2 linked regions of the Alkalilimnicola ehrlichii MLHE-1 genome follow. The protein of the gene in region 2 interacts with the protein of the main gene of each other region in a pairwise test. Links are inferred from orthologs where the notes say so. Each region holds a gene or a part of one and is shown on either strand. Other genes may lie near its edges.

Evidence for each region.
Region 1: the proteins of MLG_RS13190 (region 2) and MLG_RS12255 interact in binary tests that used the Escherichia coli proteins (3 or more experiments, as listed by UniProt). The link is inferred for Alkalilimnicola ehrlichii MLHE-1 from one-to-one orthologs.

The regions. Positions count from the first base shown.
Region 1 is NC_008340.1:2,746,974-2,761,251, forward strand. The notes cover bases 6,117-9,109. They hold MLG_RS12255 (ATP-binding cassette domain-containing protein), read right to left. Parts: upstream 8,595-9,109; coding sequence 6,639-8,594; downstream 6,117-6,638. Other genes in these bases: MLG_RS12250 (CHAD domain-containing protein), read right to left, coding at 6,117-6,523; MLG_RS12260 (formate dehydrogenase subunit gamma), read left to right, coding at 9,071-9,109. Outside these bases: MLG_RS12205 (HDOD domain-containing protein), read right to left, coding at 1-551; MLG_RS12210 (FKBP-type peptidyl-prolyl cis-trans isomerase), read left to right, coding at 701-1,171; MLG_RS12215 (STAS domain-containing protein), read right to left, coding at 1,295-1,633; MLG_RS12220 (dodecin), read right to left, coding at 1,674-1,883; MLG_RS12225 (hydrolase), read right to left, coding at 1,942-2,478; MLG_RS12230 (Slp family lipoprotein), read right to left, coding at 2,953-3,453; MLG_RS12235 (Slp family lipoprotein), read right to left, coding at 3,465-4,010; can (carbonate dehydratase), read right to left, coding at 4,055-4,687; MLG_RS12245 (ParA family protein), read right to left, coding at 4,788-5,552; more of MLG_RS12250, read right to left, coding at 5,600-6,116; more of MLG_RS12260, read left to right, coding at 9,110-10,180; MLG_RS12265 (molybdopterin-dependent oxidoreductase), read left to right, coding at 10,451-12,931; MLG_RS12270 (4Fe-4S dicluster domain-containing protein), read left to right, coding at 12,956-13,702; MLG_RS12275 (molecular chaperone TorD family protein), read left to right, coding at 13,710-14,278. UniProt on the Escherichia coli protein: Genetic data indicate it may be involved in ribosome assembly or function.
Region 2 is NC_008340.1:2,954,415-2,969,081, reverse strand. What follows is about bases 6,779-10,160. They hold MLG_RS13190 (2-oxoglutarate dehydrogenase E1 component), read left to right. Parts: upstream 6,779-7,134; coding sequence 7,135-9,960; downstream 9,961-10,160. Other genes in these bases: odhB (2-oxoglutarate dehydrogenase complex dihydrolipoyllysine-residue succinyltransferase), read left to right, coding at 10,050-10,160. In the rest of the region: MLG_RS13245 (lysophospholipid acyltransferase family protein), read right to left, coding at 1-312; MLG_RS13240 (hypothetical protein), read left to right, coding at 478-1,035; dtd (D-aminoacyl-tRNA deacylase), read left to right, coding at 1,168-1,620; imidazoleglycerol-phosphate dehydratase HisB, read left to right, coding at 1,747-2,340; imidazole glycerol phosphate synthase subunit HisH, read left to right, coding at 2,340-2,984; hisA (1-(5-phosphoribosyl)-5-[(5-phosphoribosylamino)methylideneamino]imidazole-4-carboxamide isomerase), read left to right, coding at 3,001-3,747; imidazole glycerol phosphate synthase subunit HisF, read left to right, coding at 3,744-4,541; MLG_RS13210 (phosphoribosyl-ATP diphosphatase), read left to right, coding at 4,538-4,867; Sec-independent protein translocase subunit TatA, read left to right, coding at 4,901-5,173; Sec-independent protein translocase protein TatB, read left to right, coding at 5,203-5,742; twin-arginine translocase subunit TatC, read left to right, coding at 5,739-6,527; more of odhB, read left to right, coding at 10,161-11,318; lpdA (dihydrolipoyl dehydrogenase), read left to right, coding at 11,363-12,787; MLG_RS13175 (YhdH/YhfP family quinone oxidoreductase), read left to right, coding at 13,085-14,071; prpB (methylisocitrate lyase), read left to right, coding at 14,134-14,667. UniProt on the Escherichia coli protein: E1 component of the 2-oxoglutarate dehydrogenase (OGDH) complex which catalyzes the decarboxylation of 2-oxoglutarate, the first step in the conversion of 2-oxoglutarate to succinyl-CoA and CO(2).

The sequences.
Region 1 (14,278 bases), 210 kb from region 2 along the record:
GCCGCCACGGAAGGATCCAGCCGCACGATGTCGCTCAGCGCCTCCAGGTCCGCCTCTTCCTCGGGCAACGCCTTCAGACGCATGGTGATCTCCGGCATCACCGGCAGTTCCAGGGAGCCGTCGTGCAGGTGGTGCAGGATGCGCTGAAAGAGCCGCATGCCGCTCTCGTCCACCTGGACCTCGCGGACGTCGTAGCCGGCGTTGCGCTCCTCGTCGGCCAGCACATCGAACAGCGGCCGCGGCAGGCGCAGGATGATGCAGTCCCGATCGGCACGGGCCACGGTCTGGCGAGGCCGCCCGTCGAACAACGGCTGGCAGGCGCCATCGTCGTCCCCTTTGATGCGCTCGGCCCCTCCCCCTCTAGAGACAAGCGTGAGCTGGCCTTCCAGCAGGTAGACCAGGTTCCTGTCCTCGTTGGGGGCCTGCAGGGTCTCGCCGCGATGGACGCGGGCCAGTTCCCCTTTCTCCCTGAGGCGGCTCAGACGCTCACCGCTCAGTTCATTGAGCGGCGTCAGCTTGGCGAGGCGGGCTTCATCCGGTATCGCGATCATAGTGAGGGTTACTTCACCGCGGGTACGTGTTTAAGGCGTCATATTGCCACACCTGGCGGCGCTTTTCCGTCAACCGCCGTCGCGGTTTAACTGCCCCGGCCGGGCGCGTATACTGCTCGGTTCATTCTCGAGAAATCAGGTGTAACACCATGCAGGTTGCCAAAGACCGGGTCGTGTCCATCGACTACACCCTTAAAGACACCGAAGGCACGTTGCTGGACTCCTCCGAGGGGCGCGGGCCGCTGGCTTACCTTCACGGCGCGGGCAATATCATCCCGGGCCTGGAACAGGCGCTCGAGGGGCAGAACAGCGGTGATTCGGTGGAAGTGACCATCGAGCCGGGCGATGCCTACGGCGAGCGCGACGACAACCTGATCCAGGATGTCCCCAAGCAGATGTTTGACTCGGTGGAGAAGGTCGAGCCCGGCATGCAGTTCCAGGCCCAGACCCCCAACGGCACGCAGGTAATCACCGTGCGCGAAGTAGGCGACGAGACGGTCAAGGTGGATGCCAACCATCCGCTGGCCGGCGTCACCCTCAACTTCGACGTCAAGGTGATCGACGTCCGTGACGCCTCCAGTGAGGAGGTCGAGAACGGCCAGCCCGACCAGCAGCAGTAAGCGGCCCGGGCACCGCCGATCAATTAGGGGCGCGGCGCGACCAACGCCGCGCCTTTTTTTCGGGCCCGTTCCGGGGCAACCCGCCTTTGTCCTCCGCCCCCCCGTGCTAAGGCTCGCCCGCGCCTATTCAGCCTTCACCGGCCGCGGCGGCGCAGGGCTGCGCTCGATCTCGAAGAGCTTCTGGAAATTGGCCGTGCGCAGGATTTCATCCACCTCCTCCTGACAGTGGCGCAATACCACGCGAGCGCCCTGACCGGAGGCATGCTCGCGGAGCAGCAGCAGCATGCCGAGCGCGGAGCTGTCCATGGATTCCGCCTGACGCAGATCCACCCGGTAGGTCTCCAGGCCGGCGCGGCCCCGGTAGGCCCGACGGAAGGGCTTGTGCAGCCCGAAGTCGAACCGGCCCTGGATCTCGAGCACCAGTTCCTTGCCGTTGCGGGCGGTGTAGGCGTTCACCGACATGGTTAAAGGGCTCCTCCGACAGGGCGGGCCAGGGCCTCGCTCACGGCTCCAGGGTAAAACCGATCTTCAGGGTGACCTGCCAGTGGGCCACGCGACCGTCCTCGATATGGCCCCGGGTCTCGGTGACCTCGAACCAGCGCATGTGGTGGAGGGTGCGGGCCGCCCGTTCAACGGCCTGGTTGACGGCATCCTCCATGCTCTTGCTGGAGGATCCAGTCAGTTCCACGATCTTGTAGACGTGATCGCTCATGGTCAGGCTCCTTGGGCGGAGGCCCCGCCCGCTTGTTGCATCGGTGTCCGGGCGCTGGTCAGCGGATGTAGCGCTGCAGCACCTCCCGGAAGACGTCGGTCCCGGCCCGGCGCAGCCACTCAAAGGCCACCATCTCGCGGGTGACCACCCAGCAGCCGGCCTGGCGCATGCGCGCCAGCGCGGTGTCGCGATCGTGCGGCCGGCGCGAGCCCACCGCCTCGGCCACCACGAACACCTCGCGCCCGGCCTCGCGCAGGCCCAGCGCCGTCTGCAGCACGCAGACGTGGGCCTCAGTGCCCACCAGCACCACCTGGGGCTCGTTCAGCTGGCTGAGCGCCTCGGGCTCGTCCGCCCAGCCGAAGCAGACCTTCTCGTGGATGTGCTCCGCCTCCAACCGCCCCCGCAACAGCGGAATGGTGGGGCCCAGGCCCTCGGGGTACTGCTCGGTGGCATGGACCGGGATCTTGAGGACCGCCGCCACGTCCATCAGCCAGGCCGTACAGTCCACCACCCGTTCGTGGTCGTGGATCTCGGGCACCAGCTGCTGTTGGATATCCACCACCAGTAACGACGATTCCTCTGCTTTCAGACGCATACGGGCTCCCGAGGTTTCTGTCTCATAAATTGACGAACCAGTGTAACTAAACGCTGAGTACACCGTCATCGCGAGCCCCCCTCCCCGCTGCGCGGGCCCGAATCAACGAGGAACGGGGCACCCCCGTCATTGCCAGGGCCGAAGGCTTTCCCCCCGTCATCGCGAGGGCCGAAGGCCCGTGGCGATCCAGGGCTGTAGACTGCCGCGTCGGCTTCGCCTCCTCGCAGTGACGGTGGGGGGGTAGCCCTTCCCGCCGTGACGGTGGGGGCGCCACCCCGTCATCGCGAGGAGCGCAGCGACGTGGCGATCCACACGCCGGCATGGACTGCCGCGCCCCTTCGGGGCTCGCAGTGACGGTGGGGCGGGTCGCCGCTTGCCGTGACGGTGGGGCGGGCCGCCGGCCGCCGTGACGGTGGGGCGGGTCGCCGTGACGGAGTGGGCTTGCCCCAGCGCTTTCGTCACAAAATAGTTGACCTAGTTAGTGAGTATAATCCCCACGCCGAATCTGACACGCGGGGCGGTACGCTCGGCCTCCACTGCACGTGGCCACAGGTGGAGATCATCGGGCACCACCCGGGGGTAGCGATAAGCGGCCTCACCAATGCGGCCGTCCACCACCTCGTCCACCTGTCCCTGCACGGTCAGGCTGCGACCGGGGGCGTAGTCGGCCGTCTCCAGGTACCCCGGGTGCTCGACCAGGAATCGCCCCCGGGGGGGTTGCCCGGTGCGGGGCCGCTGGCTGCGGTCCAGGGGATAGGCGAGCACCTCCAGGCGCGTGCGATCCTCCAGGTTCTCACTGGCGACAATGACCCCGCCCCAGACCACCGGCTGGTCCACGTGGTCGGGGGCATCGGCAGCCAGCCGTTGGGGCGTCAGGTCAGGATCAACCTGAGCGGTGTCGTAGCGGGGGCCGGTGGCACAGGCGGCAAGCGCCAGGGCCAGCAACACCACGAGTAGTGCTCGCGAAACGGTCATGCGCACGGGCTTCACCAATAGGGTCCGTAGAAGGGATGGCGGTAGTAGCGCGGAAAGGGGCCGTACCAGGGGTCATACCAGGGATCGTAGAAGGGGTCCCGGCGGTAGCTGGGGACCGGCTCGCGCTCCGGCCACAGGTGGTAGACCTCGACCCGCACCCACGGGAAGGTGTAGCGGTAATCCCCCACGGCCTGCTCCCGCAGCCCCTCAAAGGTACCCACCACCGTGATCGCACGGCCAGGCGCGTGGATGGCGGGGTCGAGAAAGCCCGGCACACGGGCCAGGAAGCGGCCGGGGCTGTCATCGTCCCGCTCCGCCGGGCGCCCCCCGACCTGCAACCGGCGGGCGACCACCTCCAGCTCGGTGTGATCGGAGCGGTTGCGCACCTCGGCAATCACCCCACCCCAGCGCACCGTGCGCCCGGCATGGGCGTCCGGGTCGGCCCGCGCCTCGGCCAAGTCCGGGGCCTCTGGCGGGGCGCTGCGGATAGGTTCCGGGGCACCGGGCGCGCAGCCCGCCAGCAACAGCACCAACATCAGGGCAATCAGGACCTTCATAGCGCACCTCCGTGGCCCTTGGACCGCCCCGGCACCACTGCGGTTCAGTCCATGGCCAGGCGGTCGATCACGGGCAGACACTCCGGGCCGTGGAAATGCAGGCCCAGGTCCTTGAGGCGACCGCTGGCCAGCCCGTAGATCCAACCATGCACCGACAGCGGCTGCCCCCGCTGCCAGGCCTGTTGTACCACCGTGCTGCGGCAGACATTGCGCACGCTCTGCTGGACGTTCAATTCGCACAGCAGATCCACCTGCCGCTCCTCGGGCAGATCGCGAAACTGCCCTTCATTCAGATGATAGACGTCCTCGATGTGGCGCAACCAGTTGTTGACGAAGCCCACGTACTGGTTGCTCAGCGCCGCCTTCACCCCGCCACAGCCGTAGTGGCCACAGACGATGATGTGCCGCACCTTGAGGACATCCACGGCGTACTGCAGCACACTCAGGCAATTCACATCGGCGTGGGTGACCACATTGGCGATGTTCCGGTGGACGAACAGTTCGCCCGGCGGCATGTCGACGATCTCGCTGGCCGGCACCCGGCTGTCCGAGCAGCCAATCCAGAGGTACTCGGGCTTCTGTTCCCTGGCGAGCCGCTGGAAGAACGCCGGATCCTCCCGCTGCTTGCGCTCGGCCCAGGCCTGGTTGTTGGCCAATAGGTCTTTCAATTCGGGCATGGGGCCTCCTGGTCGGTGAATGGGACGGGACTATCGGCCAAGATACCGCAACCGGCCGGCTTGTGAAGCACCGGCCACCTCCCTCGGCTGGGCCGCCCCCTCAGGCCAGGTGATGGCCGGGCAGGCCTTCCAAGTGCTGGCGCACCTCATCCCAGAGGGCCTCGTAGGCACGGGCCGCCGGGCTGGTGGGGGCGAAGTCGCAGACCGGCCGTTGGTGCAGGCCCATCTGCTCAACCTGGGTGCTGTAGGGGATGGCCGGGCCAAGCAGCCGCTTCATGTTCAATGGCGGCTGCTCCACCAGTTGCCGGTGCATTCCCCTCCGGCGGTCCACCATTGACCAGAAGGGCACCAGCTTGCGCCGCGGAAGCTCGTGCTGTTTGAAAAACGCGCGCAGCTGTGCCCAGGCCCGCAGCGACAACGGTGTCGGCACCAGCGGCACCAGCACCCGGCTGGCGGCACGGAAGACGTTCTCCGACAGGCGGGAGAAGCTGGGCGGGCAGTCGAGCACCGCAAGGGCGTAGCGCTCCGAGAGCGGTTCCAGAAGCTGGTGGAGCCGGTCGTCCCCGCCCTTCTCGTCCAGGTGGAGATCCAGGTGGCGGTAGCGCTCGTCCGCTGGCAGCAGCTGCAGGTTGTCCCAGGCGGTGTCGCACAGCTCGCGGCCGATGGGGCGCTTGCCGCTGAGCAGCTTGCGGGGCTTGCCTTGGAGCCCCTCCTCCACCCCCAGGTACCAGCTCGCCGCTCCCTGCGCGTCCAGGTCCCAGAACACCGTGGGCAGCCCGTCGCGGGCGGCGAGCCAGGCCAGGTTGACGGCGGCGGCGGTCTTGCCGACGCCCCCCTTCAGGTTGTAAAAGGCGATAACTTCCAAAGATCCTCCAGGGCACACACCCCCGCAAGGGGGCGCTACCGAATGGTTCAGACGGTGCCGCCCTCGTGGCCCAGCTCCTCGCGCCAGACCTCCCACCAGGCCCGGAGACGGCGCGACAGGGCGCCCGGGCGGTCGGCGTACAGGCGCCGGCCCAGGCGCAGGGCGGGCAGGCGCAGCTCGTCGTGGCGTTGGGCGATCATGCCGCGGATCAGGCGCCGGTGGACCTCGCCGACATGACCGGGTTCGTCCACCAGGAGCTGGTCCAATACCTGTAGATCGTGATCGTCACCGAGCAGATCGGAGAGGGTCTTCAGTTCCGATTGCAGGGTCTTCATCAGCGGTGACCAGAGCAGACGCAGCACCTGCACATGGTACCAGTAGTCCTTCACCCGCTTGCGCCATTCGTGCCAGGCCTCCGGGTCGTCGCTGAACCGGCTGGCCTGGAATGCCTGACCGCCGGCCTGATAACAGCGCTGGAAACCGGCCAGAAAGGCATCCGCCCCCTCGGCCTTCGATGGCCAGTCGGCGATGCGTTCGCGGGCGCCGTGCAGCTCGTCGACCAGGTTCGCCATCTGCCCGGCCAGGTCCCCCTCCTCCGCGGCCAGTCGGTCGCGGCGAACCTCAAGGGCCCGCTGACAGGCCCCCAGCGCCTCCTGTTGGGTGGGCAGCCGGAACCGCTCGCTCAGGGCATCCACCGTTTCCAGCACTGCCTGGGCGTCGCGATAGCCGGACAGGGCGCGGGCCTGGTCCCGATACCAGGCGTTCTCCGCCTGCGCCCGCTTGCGCCCCAGCGTCGGGCGGAATAGCCGGAGCAGGGCGCGCAGCTCCTTGAAGCGCTTGCGCGCCTGGTGCACCGCCTCGTGGGGATCGCCACCGCCCTGCAACACCTCAATGGCCGCATCCACCCGGCCCCGGGCCAGCTTGCGGATGTCCGCAGCGAGCGCCCTGCGTCCTTCCAGCCGGAATGCCATGTCCCTCTCCAGTGTCTTCCTGACCTCAGGGTACCTTATATAATAATGGAATTAATCATAGTCCAACACGGGGTTTTGCTGCAGAACGGCAACCGGGCCGGCCGCCACGGAGCGGTCAACCCAACGCGGCCTCGGCCGCCTCCAACGCCTCCAGGGCCTCCATCCAGTCCGCCTCCAAGGCCTCCTGGCGGGCCTTGAGCACCCCCTGCCGGTGCAGCAGTTCGGTCAGGCGGTCCTTGCCCGCTGCCTCGTACAAAGCGGGCTCACCCAGGGCCCTCTCCACGTCAGCCAGCTCCCCGCTCAGTTCATCCAGCGCCTTCTCCAACTGCTCGGCCTTGCGACGCAACGGGCGAAGCTGCTCGCGTTGCCGCGCCTGGGCGCGGCGCTGGGCCTTGCGCGATTCAGCCGTGTGCGCCGGGGAGGACCCGTGCCGCGGTTCGTCGCCATCAGGCGCGGGCCCGGTCCCGGCAGAGGCGACGCCGTTGACGGCCTTCTGCGCCTCGCGCCATTCGAGGAACCACTGGCGGTAGGTCTCCAGGTCGCCGTCCAGCGGGCGGACGCGGCCCTCGGCCACCAGGTAGTACTCATCGCAGGTGGTGGTGAGCAGGTGACGGTCGTGGGAGACGAGGACCACGGCGCCTTCGTATTCCTGCAAGGCGACGGTCAGGGCGTGGCGCATCTCCAGGTCCAGGTGGTTGGTGGGCTCGTCCAACAGCAACAGGTTGGGCCGCTGCCAGACCAGCAGTGCCAGCACCAGGCGGGCCTTTTCACCACCGCTGAAGGGGGCCACGGCACGGTCCGCATCGTCGCCGGAGAAGCCGAAACCGCCGATAAAGTTGCGCAGGGTCTGTTCCTGCGCCTTCGGGGCCAGGCGCTGCAGGTGCAGCAGCGGCGAGGCCTGGCCATCCAGTTGCTCCAGTTGATGCTGGGCGAAGTAGCCCACGGCCAGCCCCTGACTGCCGGTGATCTGGCCCGCCTGGGGTTTCAACTCGCCGGCCAGGGCGCGGATGAAGGTGGACTTGCCGGCCCCGTTCGGTCCCAGCAGGCCCATCCGCTCCCCCGGGCGCAGCGAGAGCTGAATCCGGCGCAGGACCGGGTCACCGCCATAGCCCAAATCCACCCGGTCGAGCACCAGCAGCGGGTTGGCGGCCCGGGGCGGGTCGGGGAAGTGGAACTCGAAGGGCGCGTCCACGTGCGCCGGGGCGATGCGCTCCATCCGCTCCAGCGCCTTGATACGGCTCTGCGCCGCCTTGGCCTTGTTGGCCTGGGCGCGGAAGCGGTCGATGAATTTGTGCAGATGGGCAATCTCCGCCTGCTGCTTCTCGTACTGGGCCTGCTGTTGCGCCAGGCGCTCGGCGCGGCGCTTTTCGAAGTCGCTGTAGCCGCCCGTATAGTGCACCAGCCGCCGGCCATCGAAGTGGACGATGCCCTGGACCACGGTGTCGAGGAAGTCGCGGTCGTGGGAGATGAGCAGCAGCGCCCCCGGGTACTGGCAGAGCCACTGCTCCAGCCAGAGCACAGCCTCCAGGTCCAGGTGGTTGGTGGGCTCGTCCAACAGCAGCAGGTCGGAGGGCTGGATGAGCGCGCGGGCCAGGTTGAGGCGCATGCGCCAGCCGCCGGAGAAATCGCTCACCGGCCGGGCCCGCCCGGCGGCGTCAAAACCCAGCCCCTCCAGCAGGGTCTCCGCCCGGGAGGCGGCGGTGTAGCCGTCGATGGCGTCCAGGCGGGCGTGCAGTTGCCCCATGGCCTCGCCGTCGCCCGCCGCTTCCGCCTCGGCCAGCCGCGCCTGGAGTGCTCGCAGCTCCAGGTGGCCATCCAGCACGTAGTCCAGGGCGCTGCTGGCCAGCGCCGGGGTCTCCTGGACCACATGGGCGATACGCCAATCACGGGGGATGCCCACCTCGCCGGCGTCCGGGCCGATCTCGCCCTGCAGCAGGGCGAACAGGGTGCTCTTGCCGCAGCCGTTGGGACCGACCAGGCCGAGGCGCTGCCCCGGGTAGACGGTGAGACTGGCCTGGTGGAGGAGTTCCTCGGGGCCGCGGGAAAGGGTGATGTCCTTGAGGGTGATCATGGCTGGGATTCTACCAGCCGATGGTGCCAAGGCGTCAGGGCGATGCCCCAGGCGGATGCGCACGCAAACCCCGTCGCGGCGACCCTGTGCCACAGCCCTTGGGGTTCACTCACGCACCAATATACGCCACCAAACGCAGCGAACACCAAACCATTGCTGCCCCGTGCAACCCCTATATTTGGAATGCACACAATACGTCGCCACCCCCCGGAACAGGGCTGCGCAATACATTGATTTTATGGAGGTGGCATTATCCTGGAGCAGAATGATCAGGAATAACCAGGTCCTACTAGCTCGGTCTTTTTTACCATTTCGTAACAGAAAAGACATCGTTTCTAACCACCCGTTACCGCACGGTAACAACGGCCCGACCGGGCGGTGCCCAAGCGACTACTTAGGCAGGGCTTTTTCTGTTTGGCATTGCATTTGCTTAAACCCCTCACCGAAAACCGCCGATTCGGCTAGGAGATCCGGTAATGAGTAGCGATAGCACAGTGATTCCAAGAGATACCAATAGCGGCTGGGCCGCGGAACGGGCTCGCCGCGGCGGCAGGCAGCGCCACTCCAAGTGGTGGCTGCTCGCCGTCATCGTCTCAGTGACGCTAAGCCTTCCGCTCAGCGGCTACCTGGCGCCGGCGGCCGCCAGCCAAGGCGCGGATCTGGCGGGGTTCTATCCTGAGAGCCAGATCAGCTACAGCTGGTCGTCGCTACGCGAAGGGCCCCTCACGATCTTCGCCCTACTGGCCATCGCCGGGTCGATACTCGTCTTTCTCGCGTTCCATCTGTTCGCCGGCAAGGTAAGGATTGACGGCGGCCGGTCCGGCACCACCGTGCCGAGGTGGAGCAGGTTCGAGCGCCTTCTGCACTGGCTGCTCGCCGGCTCGTTCATCGTGCTGGCGATCACCGGCCTATCGCTGTTCTTCGGTCGGTACGCGCTGATGCCCTTGCTGGGGGAGAGGGGTTTCTCCACCTACGCCTCGGGGGCGATCTGGATTCATGAAACCATCGGGCTGGTATTCGTGGCCCTCCTGGTCGCCGCCATCCTGCAGTGGATAAAGGGCAACCTTTTCCGGAGCTACGACTGGCAATGGTTCAAGCAGGGCGGCGGCTATATCGGCGATCGCAACACCCACCCGCCGGCAGGGAAGGCGAACGGCGGCGAAAAGCTCTACTTCTGGCTCGGCATCGTTAGCATGGGGTCGGTCACAGCGATCACCGGTCTCGTACTCTACTTCACCACTTGGACCGGATCGGAGGGCTTGGTCGCCTGGTCGTTGATTTTCCATGTGCTCGGCGCCGCAGGATTCATCGCCCTGGCGATCGGCCATGTCTACCTGGGTGCCATCGGCAATGAAGGGACGCTGGAGGGCATGGTGAGCGGCCGGGTGGACTGCAACTGGGCGAAACAGCACCACAACATCTGGTACGAAGAGATCCTCCAGGACGGCGTGCAGCCGGAGCCCGCGAGCACGTCTGCGGCAGACGCCTCCGTGCCGAGCGCAAAGAGTTCGAAGTCCACGGCAACCGACGCCGCGTCATTGACGATTCGGACCGACGATGCGCCGGCGCGTCGCCCTTTGTCTTGAGCCGAGCGCCCCGGGAAGTCCCCTGTGGCCGTAGGCTATTGAATGAGTTTGTTGCGAGCCCCCTCCCCGCTGCGCGGGCCCGAATCAACGAGGAACGGGGTACCCCTGTCATCGCGAGGGCCGAAGGCCCGTGGCGATCCAGGGCGGTAGACTGCCGCGTCGGCTTCGCCTCCTCGCAGTGACGGTGGGGGTGGGGCCCCGCTCGCAGTGACGGTGGGGGCAACCTTCCGCTTCCGGCACAGTCCAGTTCTTCAAGAGGAGAGAGCACGAATGAATGTACTGCAGAATAAGCTCAACAGGAGACGATTCCTGCAGGCGTCCGGGGCCGCCGGTGCGGCGGGTGTGGCAGGCCTGAATGCGATCCCAGGTATATCGACGCTGGAGGCCAGCCCTGGGACCCGGGCGCGGGCCACGTCGGATACCGTCGTCACCAAGAGCGTCTGCCAGCAGTGCTCCACTCGCTGCGGGCTCGACGTCTATACGACCAACGGCCGGGTGCATGCCATCTACGGCAATCCAGACGCTCCGTTATCCAACGGCAAGCTCTGCCCCAAAGGCCACCTGGGCCCATACATCCTTTACGATGCCGACCGCTTCAAGGGGCCGATGAAGCGCACCAATCCCAAGAAGGGCCGCAACGAAGACCCGGGCTTCGTGCCGATCTCCTGGGACGAGGCCCTGGATACGGTCGCTGCCCGCTTGACGGCGCTGCGCGAGCGGAACGAGTCGCATCGCTTCGTTGTGGCGTACGGCCGCGGCTGGGGCCCCGCCGACGCCGGCCTGTTCGGCACCTGGGGCCGGTTGTACGGCTCCTCGAGCATCGGCATCGGCCATTCGAGCATCTGCGCCGATGGCTCCAAGAAGGTCAAGCGCGCCATGGACGGCAATGACTCATACAACTCCTACGACTACGAGAATTGCAATTGCCTGCTGATCTTCGGCGCCGGCTTCCTCGAGTCTTTCCGGCCTTACAATGCCAACATGCAGATGTGGGGCAGGATGCGCAGCAAGGGCACCCGCATCACCATGGTCGATGTGCGCAACTCTGTGACCGCCGCCGCTGCCGATCGCAAGCTGATCGTGTCTCCCGGCACTGACGGTGCGATCGCTTTGGCCATCGCCCACGTCATCCTCACCGAAGGCCTGTGGGACAGGCCCTTCGTTGGCGACTTCACCCGGTCCCGACTGCGATTCGAGACCGGCAAGCCGATCGATCCCGACACCTTCTCGGAAAACTGGGTGAAGGACCTTCCGGCTTGGTGGAACACAACGCTGAAGGACGCCACTCCTGCCTGGGCCGAGGGCATCACCGGCGTGCCGGCGGAGAAGATCGTCGCCACGGCGAAGGAGTTCGGCAGCACCCGGCCGGCCATAGCGGTGTTCGAGCGCGGTCCCACGGCGCACACCAACGGCGCCTACAACGGCATGGCCATTCACGCCCTGAACGCGCTGGTCGGCTCAATGTTCGCCAAGGGTGGCCTGAGCTACCAGATGGGCTCGTCCGCCGGCAGCCTGCCGATCAACCCCGATGACTACATGGACGACTACGCCCGTGAGATGGAGGGCAAATACCCGCGCATCGATATGGCGCGGACCGACGCCTGGCCGATGACCTCCAACATGATCCAGGACATCGCCAAGAACCATCTGACCGGCTCACCGTACAAGATGGACACGATCATGTTCTATACGGTGGGTCCGATCTATTCCGGCCCCGACTGCACGGTGTGGGAAGAGGCACTCCAGGACGTGTTCGTGATCGACACCTCGCCCTCGCCGCAGGAGAGTGCGCAGTTCGCCGACCTGATCCTGCCCGATCACACCTACCTGGAACGACTCGAAGTCGCCAACACTTACCCGTTCCAGGGCTATCCGATGTCGATGATCCGCGAGCCGGCGGTAAAACCGCTTTACGACACGATGCAGTTCGGCAACATCATGATCGAACTTGGCAAGCGGATGCCCGGCCCGATGGCCGATTACTACCAGCAGGTGGGCAGTGTCGAGAACGTGGTGGCCGCATTCGCCGCGGGCTTTGAAAACGACCCCGGCGATAACGGCGTTAATGACCTGGCCAGCTTCAAAGAGAAGGGTGTCTGGTACAAGACCCCCTATTTGTGGCGCCAAATCGACGGCGAGTTCTACGAATGGGACGGCCACCGCTACAGCATTCGGATGAGCGAGGACGATGTTAAGGCGAAACTGCTGAAGACCCCATCCGGGAAGTTCGAGTTCCAGCCCGCTTGGTTCACCAACGAGAAACACGCCGCGCATATCCAGAAACATCTCGGTATTCCGCGCGATATGATCGGCTTCCCCCATTACGTCGAACCGCAATACCAGGGCGGCGGCGACCTGCACCTGATCAGCCCGAAGCTACCGCTCTCCGCTGAGGGGCGCTCCGCCAACCTGCCGCATACCCACGCGGTATGGCAACCCACGCAGGGTGGCACCGACACGGTGTACATGGAGATTCACCCACAGGCCGCCGCCGCCCGCGGCATCAAGGACCGCGACCGGGTCCGGATAAGCTCCTCGGTGGGCGCCATCGAGTGCTTCGCCAGCGTCTCTGGCGGGGTGCCGAAGGACACGGTAGTGCTGCCGCTGGCCCACGGCCACTGGGGCTCCGGCCGTTGGGCCCAGAACAAGGGGGTTTCCGGCAGTGTCAACGAAGTCATTCCCAACGTCGTCGAGCCGGTTTCCGGGCTCGTGGCCTTCAGCGCCGCCAAGGTCTTCGTTGAGAAGGTTTGATCGAATTAGCAGGAGTAAATTGCGATGACTAAGTGGGGCATGGTTATAGACTTGGAGAAATGCACCGGCTGCCAGGCCTGCACGATCGCCTGTGGCATGGAGAACAACCTTCTGCCGGGCGAGCACTGGCAGGACGTTCTCTATTACTCGGAAGGCCAACTACCGGACCACGAATTGAAGTGGCTGCCGAGGCCCTGCATGCAATGTGAAGATGCCACCTGCGTCACGGTCTGCCCGACGGGGGCAACCTATAAGGATGCGGAGGCGGGCGGCGTGGTTTTCATCGACTGGGACCGCTGCATCGGCTGCAAATATTGCATCGTGGCCTGCCCCTATGGTGTGCGCTTCTCCACGGCCGAGCTCAAAACGCAGTCGCCGGACATGCGCGAGGTCTTTCCCAGCGGCGACGGCCACACCTGGAATCCGCCCTGGAGGGCGCCGGATTCCCGGGACAACCCCAAACGCGGGATCGGCATCCCGCCGAAGAATGTGGTGAGCAAGTGCACCTTTTGTCATCACCGCACCTCCACCGCCCCCGCCGACACGGCGGATCTCGATCCGAGCAACCCGGACCTGCGCGAGCATACGCCGGCCTGTGTGGTGACCTGCGCCCCCGGGGCCCGTTACTTTGGCGACCTCAACAACCCGAACAGCCAGGTGTCCAAGCTCATCGCAGAGCACAACGGGCAACCGGTGCTGAGTCACCTGAAGAACAAGCCGCAGGTGTATTACCTCGGCCGCAAGCGCGCTTCGCCGTCCCGGAGCAGTTGAGGTGGGGGTGGATGATACGTCGGGCCTGTCGTTGCAGGGCGAACTGCTCGCCTGCCTTGGGCAGGCGATGCAACCTCCGCGCTCGGATGCGTTCTTCAACGCGTTGCGGGATGGGTTGGTGGACGATATCGCCGACCTATGCGGGGCACTCGGGGCGGAGTCCGTAGCCGCCGATCTGCCACCGTTGCGTTGCGCGTTGGGCGAGGTGGAGGATCGGGAGTCGTTGCTATTGGCCTACAGCGTGTTGTTTCTCGCGCCCCCGCCCAAGGTGCGCCTCAACCTGGTCCGATTGATGGATGGGGCTTCCAGTGGTGCCGGTCTCGGCTACCTGGACGAAATGCTGGCCAGGCACCAGCTCAACCTCCGCTCCGAACACCGGGAACTGCCGGATCACCTCACGGTGGTTCTGGAGTTGGCCGCCTGCCTGATCAGCCGGGGTGAGCAAGGCAATGACCAGGCAGAACGAGACGCCAAGGCCTTGCTGCAACAAATGGTGGCACCGGCAGCCCGACACCTTGCCGAAACGGCGGCCGACGTGGAGCAGGCACATGGCCTGCCCAAGGTCTACTCACGGCT
Region 2 (14,667 bases):
GGCGTCCAGCACCTCGGCCCCCTCTACCCGTTCGACCCGGCTTAGGAGCTCGGCCACCGGGCGGCGGAACAGTGCCGGCACCTCCAGCACCTGGCGGCCGAACTCCCGCTGGGCGGCGTGGGTCAGGGTGGCGCGTTCGGCCTCGGGCAGGTCCGGAAAGCAGATCGCGAGGTTGCGCCGGAGCACATCGCCGGAGCGACTGCCCGGGCGGGTCAGCCACGGGCCCAGGGCCGCACCCAGGCGGTGCATGACCGCAAGCGGGAGCAGCGACAGGGCGGTGAGCAGCAGGTGCAGCAGGGTTGATCGGTTCATGGCATTCACGGCGTCGGGCGACGGTGGCATAGCTAACCCGGACTGCAGCGTGCTTGCAAGTCTGGCGGAATGGCCTTCAGGCGTTAGACTTTCCCGGGAGGACGTGCGGTACTTGGGCGAGCACGCGCCGATTCAGCCCGACGGCAACTGAAGGAGTCACCGATAATGAGCTGGAATAAGCAGATGGAAGACATGGTCCAGAACTGGACCAGCATGCAGCAGCAGATGTGGGACAGCTGGCTGCAGGCCATGAAGGGGATGGGTGCACCCGGTGGTTCCGCGGAGGGTATGGAAACCGTGCAGCGGGAATACCAGCGGAATCTGGAGGCCTGGGAGCAGGCGGTCCGCGATGCCCTGGAGGCGCAGAGCCAGTGGAGCCGGCACTGGGCCGAGGCGCTGGAGAAGGACGGTCAGACCCCGGAGGCGGTCTCCCAGTGGGTGCAGCAGGTGCAGGAGATGATGAAGGCCTGGACCGAGGCCCAGGGCCAGCTCTGGAATGCCTGGTTTGAAAGTGCCCGTAGTGTCGACCCCTCGAACATGGGCGGCAACTGGGATGAGGAAGGCCGGCGGGTGTTGCAGGCCTGGCAGGAGGCCACCCAACGGGCCCAGGACGCCCTGACCGAGCTGTCCAAGACCGCCACCCAGATGGGTGCCGAAACCGGTGTCGAGAGTAGCAAAGCGACTAAGGCGCCGCCCAAGGGCGGCAGCCGCAGCAAGCGCTGACCGGCGTGTGTCCCGGAGGGGCGGTTAGATGGCCCCCCGGGGCAGTCCGGCTGAGTTGACGGGCCGTCTCCCAGTGGAGACGGCCCGTTGCGTAGGGGGACCGTCGAGCGATTCAGGAGACAGACGTCAGTCATGATCGGACTCATTCAGCGGGTCAGGGAGGCCCGGGTTGAGGTGGATGGCGTGGTGGTCGGGCGCACCGGGCGCGGACTACTGGCGCTGATCGGGGTGCAGCGTGATGATGATGAGCCGCAGGCCCGTCGCCTGCTGGAGCGCATCCTGGGTTACCGGGTGTTTCCGGATGAGGCGGGTCGGATGAACCGCTCGGTCCGCGACATCGGGGGCGGCCTGTTGTTGGTGCCGCAGTTCACCCTGGCCGCGGACACCCGCAAGGGCATGCGGGCCAGCTTTGCCCCGGCGGCGTCACCGGAGCGGGGCGAGGCGCTGTTCCATCGGCTGCTGGGGCTGGCGCGGGAGAGCGGGGTGCCGGTGGAGGCGGGCCGGTTTGCTGCCGACATGCAGGTGCACCTGATTAACGACGGCCCGGTGACCTTCTGGCTGGAGGCCCGGCCGTCAGCGGCCTGAGCCGGATCCGCCATCACCGTCGTGGCTGGCGGAAGGCGGGCCGCAGCCGCCGGTTGTGGTATGCTCGGCGGTCGCAATCGTGAAAACGCCCTCTGGCATGACCCTTTCACAGGTGAGCACCCCATCATGATGAATCGCAGCGCCGAGGTGCAGCGCGACACCCTGGAAACGCGGGTGAAGGTGCGGCTGGACCTGGACGGCACCGGCGAATCCCGTATTCGCATCGGCGTGCCCTTTATGGAGCACATGCTCGACCAAGTGGCCCGCCACGGCCTGATCGACCTGGATATCGAGGCCGACGGCGACACCCATATCGACGACCACCACACGGTGGAGGACGTCGGCATTACCTTGGGCCAGGCCTTGGCCCAGGCCCTCGGTGACAAGAAGGGCATTCGCCGGTATGGCCACGCCTATGTGCCGCTGGACGAGGCCCTCTCGCGGGTGGTAGTGGACTTCTCCGGCCGCCCCGGGCTGCAGTTCCACGTGGATTTCGTACGCGCCCGCATCGGCCAGTTCGACGTGGACCTGTTCCAGGAATTCTTCCAGGGTCTGGTCAATCACGCCGCGTTGACCCTGCACGTGGACAACCTGCGGGGCATCAACGCCCACCATCAGGCAGAGACGGTGTTCAAGGCGCTGGGCCGGGCGCTGCGAATGGCCGCCGAAGCCGACCCGCGCCAGGCCGACCGCATTCCCTCTACAAAGGGGGCGCTGTAATGGGCCTGGTGGCAGTGGTGGACTACGGCATGGGCAACCTGCGTTCGGTCTCGCGCGCCCTGGAGTCTGCCGGCGGCAGCGGCCGGGTGCGCATCACCTCCGACGCTGACGAGGTGCGCCGGGCGGAACGGGTGGTCTTCCCGGGGGTGGGGGCCATCCGTGACTGTATGAGCGAGCTGCAGCGCCTCGAGTTGGTGGAGGTGCTGCGCGAGTCGGCCCGGAGCAAACCCTTCCTGGGGGTCTGCCTGGGCATGCAGGCGCTGCTGAGCCGCAGCGAGGAGAACGCAGGCACCGAGGCGCTGGATATCCTGCCCGGTGAGGTGCGCCGTTTCCCCGCCGATCGGCAGGACCCGGAGGGCCGCCGGCTGAAGGTGCCGCACATGGGGTGGAATCAGGTGCACCAGGTGCAGGACCATCCACTGTGGGCGGACATCCCCGACCGCAGCTGGTTTTACTTCGTGCACAGCTATTACGTGGCGCCGGAGCGGGATAAGTGGGTGGCCGGGCAAACCGAGTACGGGTTGACATTTGCCAGCGCCCTCGCCCGCGGCAATGTCTTCGCCACCCAGTTCCACCCGGAGAAGAGCCAGCGCCCGGGCCTGATACTGCTGGGCAACTTCCTGCGCTGGGACGGCAGTGAGTAAACGGATGAGTGATGCCATGCAGCTGATACCCGCCATCGATCTCAAGGACGGCCGCTGCGTCCGCCTGCGCCAGGGGCGCATGGACGATGAGACGGTCTTCTCCGACGACCCCGTTGCCATGGCCGGTCGCTGGGTGGCCGCCGGTACCCGGCGCCTGCACCTGGTGGATCTCAACGGTGCGGTCGCCGGCAAGCCGGTCAATGCCGAGATCATCCACCGCATCGCCACCCGCTATCCTGACCTGCGCATCCAGGTGGGCGGCGGCATCCGTGACCTGGACACCATCCGCGGCTACCGCGAGGCCGGGGTGGATGATCTGATCATCGGCACCCAGGCGGTGCGCCGGCCGGAGTTCGTCACCGAGGCCTGTCAGGCCTTCCCCGGGCATATCATCGTCGGCCTGGACGCCCGTGACGGCCGGGTGGCCACCGACGGCTGGGAGCAGGTCTCCGAGGTGCGAGCGGTGGACCTGGCCCGCCGGTTCGAGGCCGCCGGGGTCAATGCCATTGTCTTCACCGACATCGGCCGTGACGGCATGATGAAAGGGGTGAATATCGAGGCCACCCGTGAGCTGGCCCGCGCCATCACCATCCCGGTGATCGCCTCCGGAGGCGTGTCCAGCCTGGAGGATGTGCGCGCGCTGTGTGCCGCCGCCGGTGACGGCATCAGCGGGGCCATTGTCGGCCGGGCGCTCTACGAGGGCAGCCTGGATCTGGCCGAGGCCCAGGGGTTGGCCGACGAGCTCTGCGGGGTGAAGCCGTGACCGTCGCCAAGCGCATTATCCCCTGTCTGGACGTGGACGGCGGCCGGGTGGTCAAGGGCGTCAAGTTCGTGGACATCCGCGATGCCGGCGACCCGGTGGAGATCGCCCGGCGGTACGACGCCATGGGCGCCGACGAGATCACCTTCCTGGACATTACCGCTAGCCACGAGCGGCGCGATACCATGGTGCAGGTGGTGGAGAAGGTGGCCAGCCAGGTCTTCATCCCGCTCACGGTGGGTGGTGGGATCCGCGAGGTGGCGGACATCCGCCGCATGCTCAATGCCGGTGCCGACAAGGTCGGCATCAACACCGCCGCGGTGGCCCGGCCCGAGTTCGTGGCCGAGGCCGCCGAGCGCTTCGGTTCCCAGTGCATCGTGGTGGCGGTGGACGCCAAGCAGGTCAGCCGGGCGGACGAGCCGGCGCGCTGGGAGGTGTTCACCCACGGTGGTCGCAAGGCGACCGGTCTGGATGCGGTCGAGTGGGCGGGCCGCATGGCCGAACTGGGTGCGGGCGAGATCCTGCTCACCAGCATGGACCGGGATGGCACCCAGGCCGGGTTCGACCTGGCGCTGACCCGGGCGGTGAGCGACGCTGTGCCGGTGCCGGTGATCGCCTCCGGCGGTGTCGGCACCCTGTCGGACCTGGCCGACGGCGTCCTGGAGGGGGGGGCCGACGCGGTACTGGCCGCCAGCATCTTCCATTTCGGGCGCTACACCGTGGCCGAGGCCAAGCGGCTGATGGCCGAGCGCGGCATCACGGTGCGCATCACCGGCGACGAGCGGACCGACGTATGAGTGAACAACGCGATATCCTCAAGGCCCTGGCCGAGGTGCTGGAAGAGCGCCGGCAGGCGGACCCGGCCACCTCCTATGTGGCGAAGCTGCACCACAAGGGGCTGGACGCCATCCTCAAGAAGGTCGGCGAGGAGGCCACCGAGGCGGTGGTGGCGGCCAAGGGGGGGGATCGTTCACAGGTCATTTATGAAACCGCCGATCTGTGGTTCCATAGCCTAATCATGTTGTCGGCCTGTGATGCCGGGCCGGACGACGTGCTGGCGGAACTTGAGCGTCGATTCGGGTTGTCCGGCATCGACGAAAAAGCGGCCCGTAACGGGCAGTAGTAGAGCGGGCCCCGGGCCCCGGAGGAGTTTATTATGGGTATCAGCCCCTGGACCTTGCTGATTGTTTTGCTGATCGTGCTGCTGGTGTTCGGCACCAAGAAGCTGCGCAACATGGGCACCGACATGGGCGGTGCCATCAAGGGCTTCAAGGACGCCATGAAGGAGGGCGAGGAAGGCGCCAAGGAGGGGGAGAAGTCCGAACCCTCCAAGCTGGAGCAGCCGCCGGAGGAGGAAAAGGAATCCGGCGAGGGCCACACCATCGAGGGTGAGCGTAGCGAGCAGCCCCGCGATCGTCACTCCTCCTGAACCGACGCCGCTGAGCGAGGACGCCGCCCATGTTTGACCTTGGTTTCTGGGAGGTCCTCATCATCATGCTCATCGGCCTGCTGATCCTCGGACCGGAGCGGATGGCGCGGGCCGTGCGCATGGCCGGGCTCTACATGGGCAAGGCCCGCGCGGCCTTCAACGCGGCGAAGTCGGAGGTGGAGCGCGAATTGCAGGTCGAGGAGATGCGCAAGGCCACCGAGTCGGTGCGCAAGGATGTGGACAAGGTGCGCAAGGACGTGGAGAAGAACGCCCGACGCTTCGAGGCGGAGGCCGATGGCGTCGGCAAGACCTTCCGCGACGTCGGCCGGCAGGCGGATGATGCGGCGAAGGGAGCAGCCTCCGGGGCCGGGGGCGATGACGCCCGCTCAGCGGGCGCCGGCGACCCGTCCGGCCTGACCGACCAGCGGGGCAGCGACCAGCCGCCGGCCGGCGGCGGGCGGACGGCTGCGGGTGAGCGCGGTGAGCCAGCCGAGGCCGCGCCGGCGCAGCAGAGCGAGGACACGGCCCGCAAAGGGCAGGGCGGTGGTGGTGAGGAGAAGCGTCAGTGAGTGACCGTTCCCCGGACCGGGATCGCGACGACCAGCAACGGGATTCCAACCAGGAGGCCTTGGAGGACCAGCCGCTGCTGAGCCACCTGCTGGAGTTGCGCAGCCGACTGTTCCGCGCGGTGGTGGTGATCCTGGTCGCCTTTCTGGCGCTCTATCCCTTTGCCGACGAGATCTACCAGTTTGTCTCCGGACCGCTGCGGGCGGTGCTGCCGGAGGGCACCTCGATGATCGCCATCAAGGTGGCCTCGCCCTTCCTGATCCCGATGAAGCTGGCCCTGGTGGCGGCCATCTTCCTCACCATCCCCTATACCCTCTACCAGGCCTGGGCCTTTGTGGCCCCCGGCCTCTACCGGCATGAGCGCCGCCTGGTGGGGCCGCTGGTGGTGGCCAGCACCTTCCTGTTCTACGGGGGTGCGGCGTTTGCCTACTTTGTGGTGTTTCCGCTGGCCTTTTCCTTCTTCGCGGCCACAACCCCCGAAGGGGTGTCGATGATGACGGATATCAGCGAATATCTGTCCTTCGTGCTTACCCTCTTTTTTGCCTTTGGTGTGGCGTTCCAGGTGCCGGTGGCCACCATCCTGATGGTGCGCACCGGGGCCACCACGCGGGAGGCGCTGGCAGCCAAGCGGCCCTATGTTATCGTCGGGGCCTTCGTCCTGGGCATGCTGTTGACCCCGCCGGACGTGATCTCGCAAGTGCTGCTGGCGGTCCCCGTCTACCTGCTTTACGAGTTGGGGATCCTCCTGGCGCGGCGGACTGCAACCCCCGAGGAGCGGGTGGACTAGCGGTCTGGCGGTTGCTGCACTGCGGCAGCACCTTGCGCGAACGGGCCCTTACGGGTTATTTTATAGCGCATAACAACAGCGTTCTGGCAGCCGCCGGCAGTCGTTGCCGATGCGGCCTACAATTAATTTAAATGTTGTCCGGCAGCGCTCATCCTGGCGGTTTTCCGCCAAGGCCGGCGTGGCCGGAACACATCATTGCCAGAACATAATCCGGATGGGTAAACGAGGAGAAGAACGTGGCGCCCGCGACAGACCGGCGCCCACGTCTGGAGGCATCCGCACCCGAGATGCAGCAAGAGACCGCCACACCGACGCCGTTTCCCCCTCCCCACGGGGCTACCCCCCAGGGTCTTTGTCCCCTGCTGGCCTGGGTCATCGCCCGTTCCCTGCCCTGCGATGTGCCGCGGGAGAGGGCGTGATCATGGAGGCGGGGGTGGTCGCGTCGCCAATGTGCCTGTCTCGCCGTGCCCCTGTCCGGTTCCCTTCGGTTCTTGATTTTCTCTCAGGTTCGCCGACCCTTGCGGTACGTCCCGGCTACGGGCGCGCGCGAGGGGAGCGTGCGACCTGTCCACCCGCAATCGCCCGAATCAGGCAGGTGAGCTAACCGATGAACGGTCTTTTCCAGAGGCTACAGCAGACGTCCTATCTCAATGGGGTCAACAGCACCTTCATTGAGGACATGTACGAGGAGTACCTGCGCGATCCCAACGGCATCGATCCCGAGTGGCGCGGTTATTTTCGCGCGCTGGCCGATGGTGGCGCCCAGGATGTCCCCCACAGTCCGATCCGCGAGGAGTTCGCGCGCCTGGCGCGCACACCCGGCACCACCCGGGTGGCGACCCCGGCGCTCACGCCGGATGCCGCCGAGAAGCAGGGGGCCGTGCTGCGGCTGATCAATGCCTATCGTTTCCGCGGTCACCAGCTCGCCGACGTGGACCCGCTCAACCTGCGCCCGAAACCCGACGTCCCCGATCTGGATCCGGCCCACCATGGGCTGACCGAGGCGGACATGGACGAGGAGTTCAACACCGGCTCCCTGTTCGCCCAGGATCGCATGCCGCTGCGCCGGATCATCGAACTGCTGCAGCAGGTGTACGCCGGCCCCATCGGCTCGGAGTACATGCACATCACCGATACCGATCAGAAGCGCTGGATCCAGGAGCGGTTGGAGGCCAATCGGGCGCAGGCCGACCTGCCGGCCGAGCGCCGCAAGGGCATCCTGGAACGGCTTACCGCTGCGGAGGGGATCGAGAAATACCTCCACTCCAAGTATGTGGGCCAGAAGCGCTTCTCGCTGGAGGGCGGTGAGTCGCTCATCCCGATGCTGGACGACCTGATCCAGGACGCCGGCAGGCAGGGGGTTCGCGAGGTGGTTCTGGGCATGGCCCACCGCGGCCGCCTGAACGTGCTGATCAATATCATGGGCAAATCGCCCAAGGACCTGTTCGCCGAGTTCGAAGGCAAGAAGCCGTCGGAGATCAATGGCTCCGGCGATGTGAAATACCACATGGGCTTTTCCAGCGACATCCAGACCCCGGGCGGGGCACTGCATGTGGCCATGGCCTTCAACCCCTCTCACCTGGAGATCGTCAACCCCGTGGTGGAGGGCTCGGCCCGGGCGCGGATGCATCGCCGTCGCGATCACGTGGGGGCCGAAGTCCTGCCGGTGCTGATCCACGGCGATGCCGCCTTCGCCGGGCAGGGTGTGGTCATGGAGACCTTCCAGCTCTCCCAGGCGCGCGGTTTCTACACCGGCGGCACCGTGCACATTGTCATCAACAACCAGATCGGCTTCACCACCTCCAACCCGCTGGACACCCGCTCCACGGTCTACTGCACCGAGGTGGCGAAGATGATCCAGGCGCCGATCTTCCATGTGAACGGCGACGACCCGGACGCGGTGGCCTTCGTCACCCAGCTGGCCCTGGACTACCGCCAAGCCTTCAATCGCGACGTGGTCATCGACATGGTCTGTTTCCGGCGGCACGGCCACAATGAGGCGGATGAGCCCTCAGCCACCCAGCCGGTGATGTACCAGAAGATCAAGCAGCACCCGACCACCCGGCAGCTCTATGCCGAGCGCCTGGAGGGCGAGGGGGTGCTTTCCGCCGATGAGGCCAAGGACTACACCCAGGCCTACCGCGACAAGCTGGACGCCGGAGAGGTGGTGGCGCGCGGCCTTCTCAGCGGGGTGCGCAACGACTATGCCGTGGACTGGAGCCCCTACATCGGCACCCAGTGGCACGAGGCGGTGGACACCTCGCTACCGCTGGACGACTTGCGGGAGCTTCAGGGGCTGCTGGAGAAGCTCCCCGAGGGCTTCCAGCTCAACAACCGTGTCGGCGCCATCATGGAGAATCGGCGCAAGATGGCTGCCGGGGCGCTGCCCCTGGACTGGGGCTTTGCGGAGACCATGGCCTATGCCAGCCTGCTGCGTGACGGCCACAAGGTCCGGCTGGTGGGGCAGGACTCCGGTCGGGGGACCTTCTTCCACCGTCACGCCGTGTTGCACAACGCCAAGGATGGGTCCAGCTTCATCCCGCTGAAGGACGTGACCACCGACCCGAACGATTTTGTGGTCATCGACTCGCTGCTCTCCGAAGAGGCGGTGATGGGCTTCGAGTACGGCTACGCCACCGCCGATCCCAACACCATGGTGATCTGGGAGGGGCAGTTTGGTGACTTCGCCAACGGTGCACAGGTGGTGATCGACCAGTTCATCAGCTCCGGTGAGTCCAAGTGGGGGCGCCTGTGCGGGCTCACCCTCTACCTGCCGCACGGCTACGAGGGCCAGGGGCCCGAGCACTCCTCGGCGCGCCTGGAGCGTTACCTGCAGCTGTGTGCCGAGCACAACATGCAGGTGGTGGTGCCCTCTACCCCGGCGCAGTTCTTCCACATGATCCGGCGCCAGATGATACGCCCCTACCGCAAGCCGCTGGTGGTCATGACGCCGAAGAGTCTGCTGCGCCACAAGCTCTCCACCTCCTCGCTGGAGGACCTCTCCGAGGGGCAATTCCAGCCGGTGATCGATGATCCGGACGGCGTCACGGCCAGCAAGGTAAAACGGGTCGTCCTCTGTAGCGGGAAGGTCTTCTATGACCTGCTGGACGCCCGCCGCAAGGCCGAGCGCGACGATGTCGCCATCGTGCGCGTGGAGCAGCTCTACCCCTTCCCGGAGGATGCCCTGGCCGGCCTGCTGCGTGACCGCTACGGCAAGGCCAAGGAGGTGGTCTGGTGTCAGGAGGAGCCCAAGAACCAGGGTGCGTGGTATTCCAGCAACCACCACTTCCGCGCCTGCATGAAGGGCACCCAGTCCCTGGGCTACGCGGGCCGCACGGCCTCCGCCTCGCCGGCGGTGGGTTCGGCGAAGGTCCACCACGAGCAGCAGCGCGGGCTCGTGGATCAGGCGCTCAACCAGCCCCTGAGTCCGTAATCCGACCGTTTACCGGGCGGCCTCGTTGGTCGCCCGACCTGTTTCACCCGAACAAGCAGACACTAAAAAAAGTCTGAAGCGAGGAGTCGATGAGCATCGAAGTCAAAGTGCCGCCGTTGCCGGAGTCCGTTTCTGAAGCCACTGTGGTCGCCTGGCACAAGCAGCCGGGCGACGCTGTGTCCCGGGACGAGAACCTGGTGGACCTGGAGACCGACAAGGTCGTGCTCGAGGTGCCCGCCCCGGCCGATGGCGTGATGGGGGAGCGGTTCAAGAACGAAGGGGACACCGTCACCGCCGACGAGGTGCTGGGCAAGCTGGAGGAAGGGGCGGCCCCCGCCAAGGCTGAGTCCAAGCCGGCTGAAGCGGCCCCGGCGCCCAAGCAGGAGGCTGCCTCCGCCCCCGCGCCGAAGCCCGCCGAGGCGCCGGCGGCTGCCAGCGCCCCGGCCGAGGACCTGGCTGACCTGCCGCCGGCTGCCCGGCGCCTGGTCGAGGAGAACAACCTGGACCCGAAGCAGATCCCCGGCACCGGTCGGGCGGGCCGCATCACCAAGGAGGACGTGGTCCGCTTCATGAAGGGCGAGACCCAGCCGGTCCAGCAGCCCGCTGCGGGGCAGCCGGCTGCCGCGGCCGCCCCGCAGGTCTCCGCCGATGCCGCCGACCGGCCGGAGAAGCGGGTGCCCATGACCCGGCTGCGCCAGCGGATCGCCGAGCGCCTGGTCGAGGCCCAGCAGACCGCCGCCATGCTCACCACCTTTAATGAGGTGAACATGCAGCCGGTGATGAACACCCGGGGGCAGTATAAGGACAAGTTTGAGAAGACCCACGGCATCAAGCTGGGCTTCATGTCCTTCTTTGTGAAGGCCGCGGTCGAGGCCCTCCAGCGCTTCCCCGCCGTCAATGCCTCCATTGACGGCAAGGACATCATGTACCACGGCTATTACGATGTGGGCATCGCCGTCTCCTCGCCCCGTGGCCTGGTGGTGCCGGTGCTGCGTGACGCCGACCAGATGAGCTTTGCCGAGATCGAGGCCAAGATCGCCGAATTTGGCCAGAAGGCGCGCGAGGGCAAGCTCTCCATGGAGGAGTTGACCGGTGGCACCTTCACCATCACCAACGGCGGCATCTTCGGCTCGCTGCTCTCCACCCCCATTCTCAATCCGCCGCAGAGCGGCATCCTGGGTATGCACAAGATCCAGGAGCGGCCCATGGCCGAGAATGGGCAGGTGGTGATCCGGCCGATGATGTACCTCGCCCACTCCTACGATCACCGGATCATCGACGGCCGCGAGGCGGTGCAGTTCCTGGTGACCATCAAGGAGTGCCTGGAGGATCCGACCCGGCTGTTGCTGGAAGTCTGAGCCCTGCGGTTTGAACGCCTTTAGCCATCAATGGAGAGGACAACATGGCGAATAGTTACGACGTGATCGTCATCGGTGCCGGTCCCGCCGGCTACGTGGCGGCCATCCGCTGCGCTCAGCTCGGGATGACCACCGCTGTGATCGACGAATTCCGCTACAAGGACGGCAAGCCGCAGCCGGGGGGGACCTGCCTGAACGTGGGTTGTATCCCGTCCAAGGCCCTGCTCGATTCCTCCGAGCACTATCATAAGGCGAAGGACGGTGGATTGTCGGTCCATGGCATCACCGCCAAGGACGTCAGCATCGACGTCAAGAAGATGATCGCCCGCAAGGACAAGGTGGTGAAGGACCTGACCGGCGGTATCCATCAGCTGCTCAAGGCCAACAAGATCGACTTCAAGACCGGCCACGGCAAGTTGATCTCCAACAGCACCGTGGAGTTCACCCCCCACGAGGGCAAGGCCGAGGAGCTGAAGGGCGAGTACATCATCCTGGCCACCGGCTCCAAGCCTATCGACATCGGCGCCGCCCCGGCGGACGAAAAGGACATCCTCACCTCCAACGGAGCGCTGGACATGGAGGCCGTGCCCAAACGCCTGGGCGTGATCGGCGCCGGCGTCATCGGCCTGGAGATGGGCTCGGTCTGGAACCGTCTGGGCTCCAAGGTGGTGCTGCTGGAGGCGCAGGACGAGTTCCTGGCGCCGGTGGATCGCCAGGTTGCGCGCATGGCCCACAAGGCCTTCACCGACCAGGGCCTGGACATCCGCCTGGGTTGCCGCGTCACCGACACCAAGGTGGGCAAGCAGGTCTCTGTCCACTACGAGGACAAGGACGGCAAGCACACCCTGCAGGTGGACAAGCTGATTGTCTCGGTGGGCCGCCGGCCCAACACCGACGGGTTGGCGGCCGACGACGTCGACCTGCTGCTGGACGAGCGCGGCTTTGTGCACGTGGACGACGAGTGCCGGACCAATCTGCCCAACGTCTATGCCGTGGGTGACGTGGTGCGTGGCCCGATGTTGGCCCACAAGGGCTCCGAAGAGGGGGTGATGGTGGCCGAGTTGATCGCCGGCCACCCCGGGCATCTCAACTACGACACCATCCCCTGGGTCATCTACACCCATCCGGAGATCGCCTGGGTGGGCAAGACCGAGGCCCAGCTCAAGAGCGAGGGGGTGCCCTACAAGTCGGGCACCTTCAACTTCGCCGCCAACGGCCGTGCCCGTGCCATGGAGGAGTCCACCGGCATGGTCAAGATCATCTCCCATGCCGAGACCGATCGCATCCTCGGGGTGCACATGGTCGGGGCGGCCACCTCGGAGCTGATCGCCGAGGCGGTGGTGGCCATGGAGTTTGCCGGCTCTGCTGAGGACCTGGCGCGCATCTGCCATGCCCACCCGACGCTGTCGGAGTCGGTGCACGAAGCGGCGCTGGCGGTGTCGAAACAGGCCATTCACAAGGCCAACTGAGCCGCGGGCGGGCGCCTGCGGTGATCGGTCACCGCAGGGGTTGCCCCGGTGGTGTTGAAAGCCCCGGGCCGGGTTACGGCACCGGGGCTTTTTTCTGTGCGCTGGAAAGGGTGAAAAGAAAGGATTTCCAATCCAGCCGTTGTGCCAGTATTAAGCCCATCAATGCCGTTGTTGCCAAGGCTGCTCGCGGTCCTGTTATTCCCCTGAATTCAGTCTCTATCCTCATGATTTAACAGCGATTTGGGAAACGGCATTCGCGCAGGGTAGACTTGTAGCCCATTCAGCGGGAGGTGTCCCATGTCCACATTCCGAGCCTGGCGTGTTCACGAGAATGACGGGCGCATTGAAGGCGGCATTGAATCGCTGCCACTGCCCGCGCCTGAGGAGGGAGAGGTGGTGATCCGCGCCGAGTGGTCGGGCATCAACTACAAGGATGCCCTGGGTGCCACCGGCCGCGGCAAGATCCTCCGTCGTCTCCCGCTCACCGCCGGCATCGACGTGGCCGGTACCGTGGAAGAGAGCCGGCATCCCGATTGGCAGCCGGGCCAGCGGGTGCTGGTCAATGGCTGCGGCCTGGGCGAGAACCACGACGGCGGCTTCGCCGAATACGTCTGCGTGCCCGGGCACTGGGTGGTGGCCCTGCCGGAGGGGCTGAGCACCCGCGAGGCGATGATTCTGGGCACCGCCGGCTTCACTGCCGCCCTGGCCCTGACCCGCATGGAGACGCTGGGCCAGACGCCGGAGCAGGGCCCGGTAGTGGTCACCGGCGCCAGCGGCGGGGTGGGCAATTTCGCCGTCCAGTGCTTGAATCGCGCCGGTTACACCGTGCATGCCGTGAGCGGAAAGCCCGAGGCGGCCGAGTGGTTGCAGGGGCTGGGGGCCAGTGAGGTCAGCACCCCGGAGACGTTGGCCTTGGGCAGCCGGCCGCTGGAAAAGGCCCGCTGGGCCGGCGCCATCGACGCGGTGGGCGGCGAGCTGTTGGCCGGCGTCTGTCGCCACGTGGGCCTGTACGGCAACGTGGCGGCCATCGGGCTGGCGGGCGGTGCGGAGCTCCACACCACGGTGATGCCGCACATCCTGCGCGGCGTGAGCCTGCTCGGCATCAGCTCCGCCAACTGTCCGCAGGCACTCCGGCGGCAGGTGTGGGCCCGGTTGGGCGACGATCTGCGCCCGTCGCGCCTGGATGAAGTGGTGGACCGGGTCCTGCCCCTGGACCGGCTGGCTGGCGGGTTTGACGACCTGCTTGAGCGCCGGGTCCGTGGCCGGATCCTGGTGGAACTGTAACAAACGAACGGGGCCGGTCCGCGGTCCCGGCCCAGTGCACTGACGTGCCAGGAGGAAATACCATGAGCATGACAACCCCCGGCGCGCGCTTCCGCGCCGCCCTGGAGGCCAACCGGCCGTTGCCGATCGTCGGCACCATCAACGCCTATACCGCTATGATGGCGGAGCGGGTGGGGCACCAGGCGATCTACCTCTCCGGTGGCGGGGTGGCCAATGCCTCCTACGGCCTGCCGGATCTGGGGATCACCACCATGAACGATGTGGTGGAGGACGCCCACCGTATCTGCGGGGCCACGGACCTGCCGCTGCTGGTCGATATCGACACCGGTTGGGGTGGGGCCTTCAATATCGAGCGCACGGTCAAGGAGATGCAGCGGGCCGGGGTGGCTGCTGTGCACCTGGAGGATCAGGTGGCGCAGAAGCGCTGCGGGCACCGGCCAAACAAGGCCATCGTCTCCCAGCAGGAGATGGTGGACCGGATCAAGGCGGCCGCCGACGCCCGTATCGACCCCGACTTTTACCTGATCGCCCGTACCGATGCCTTTCAGATGGAGGGGCTGGACGCCGCTATCGAGCGGGCCGCGGCCTGTATCGAG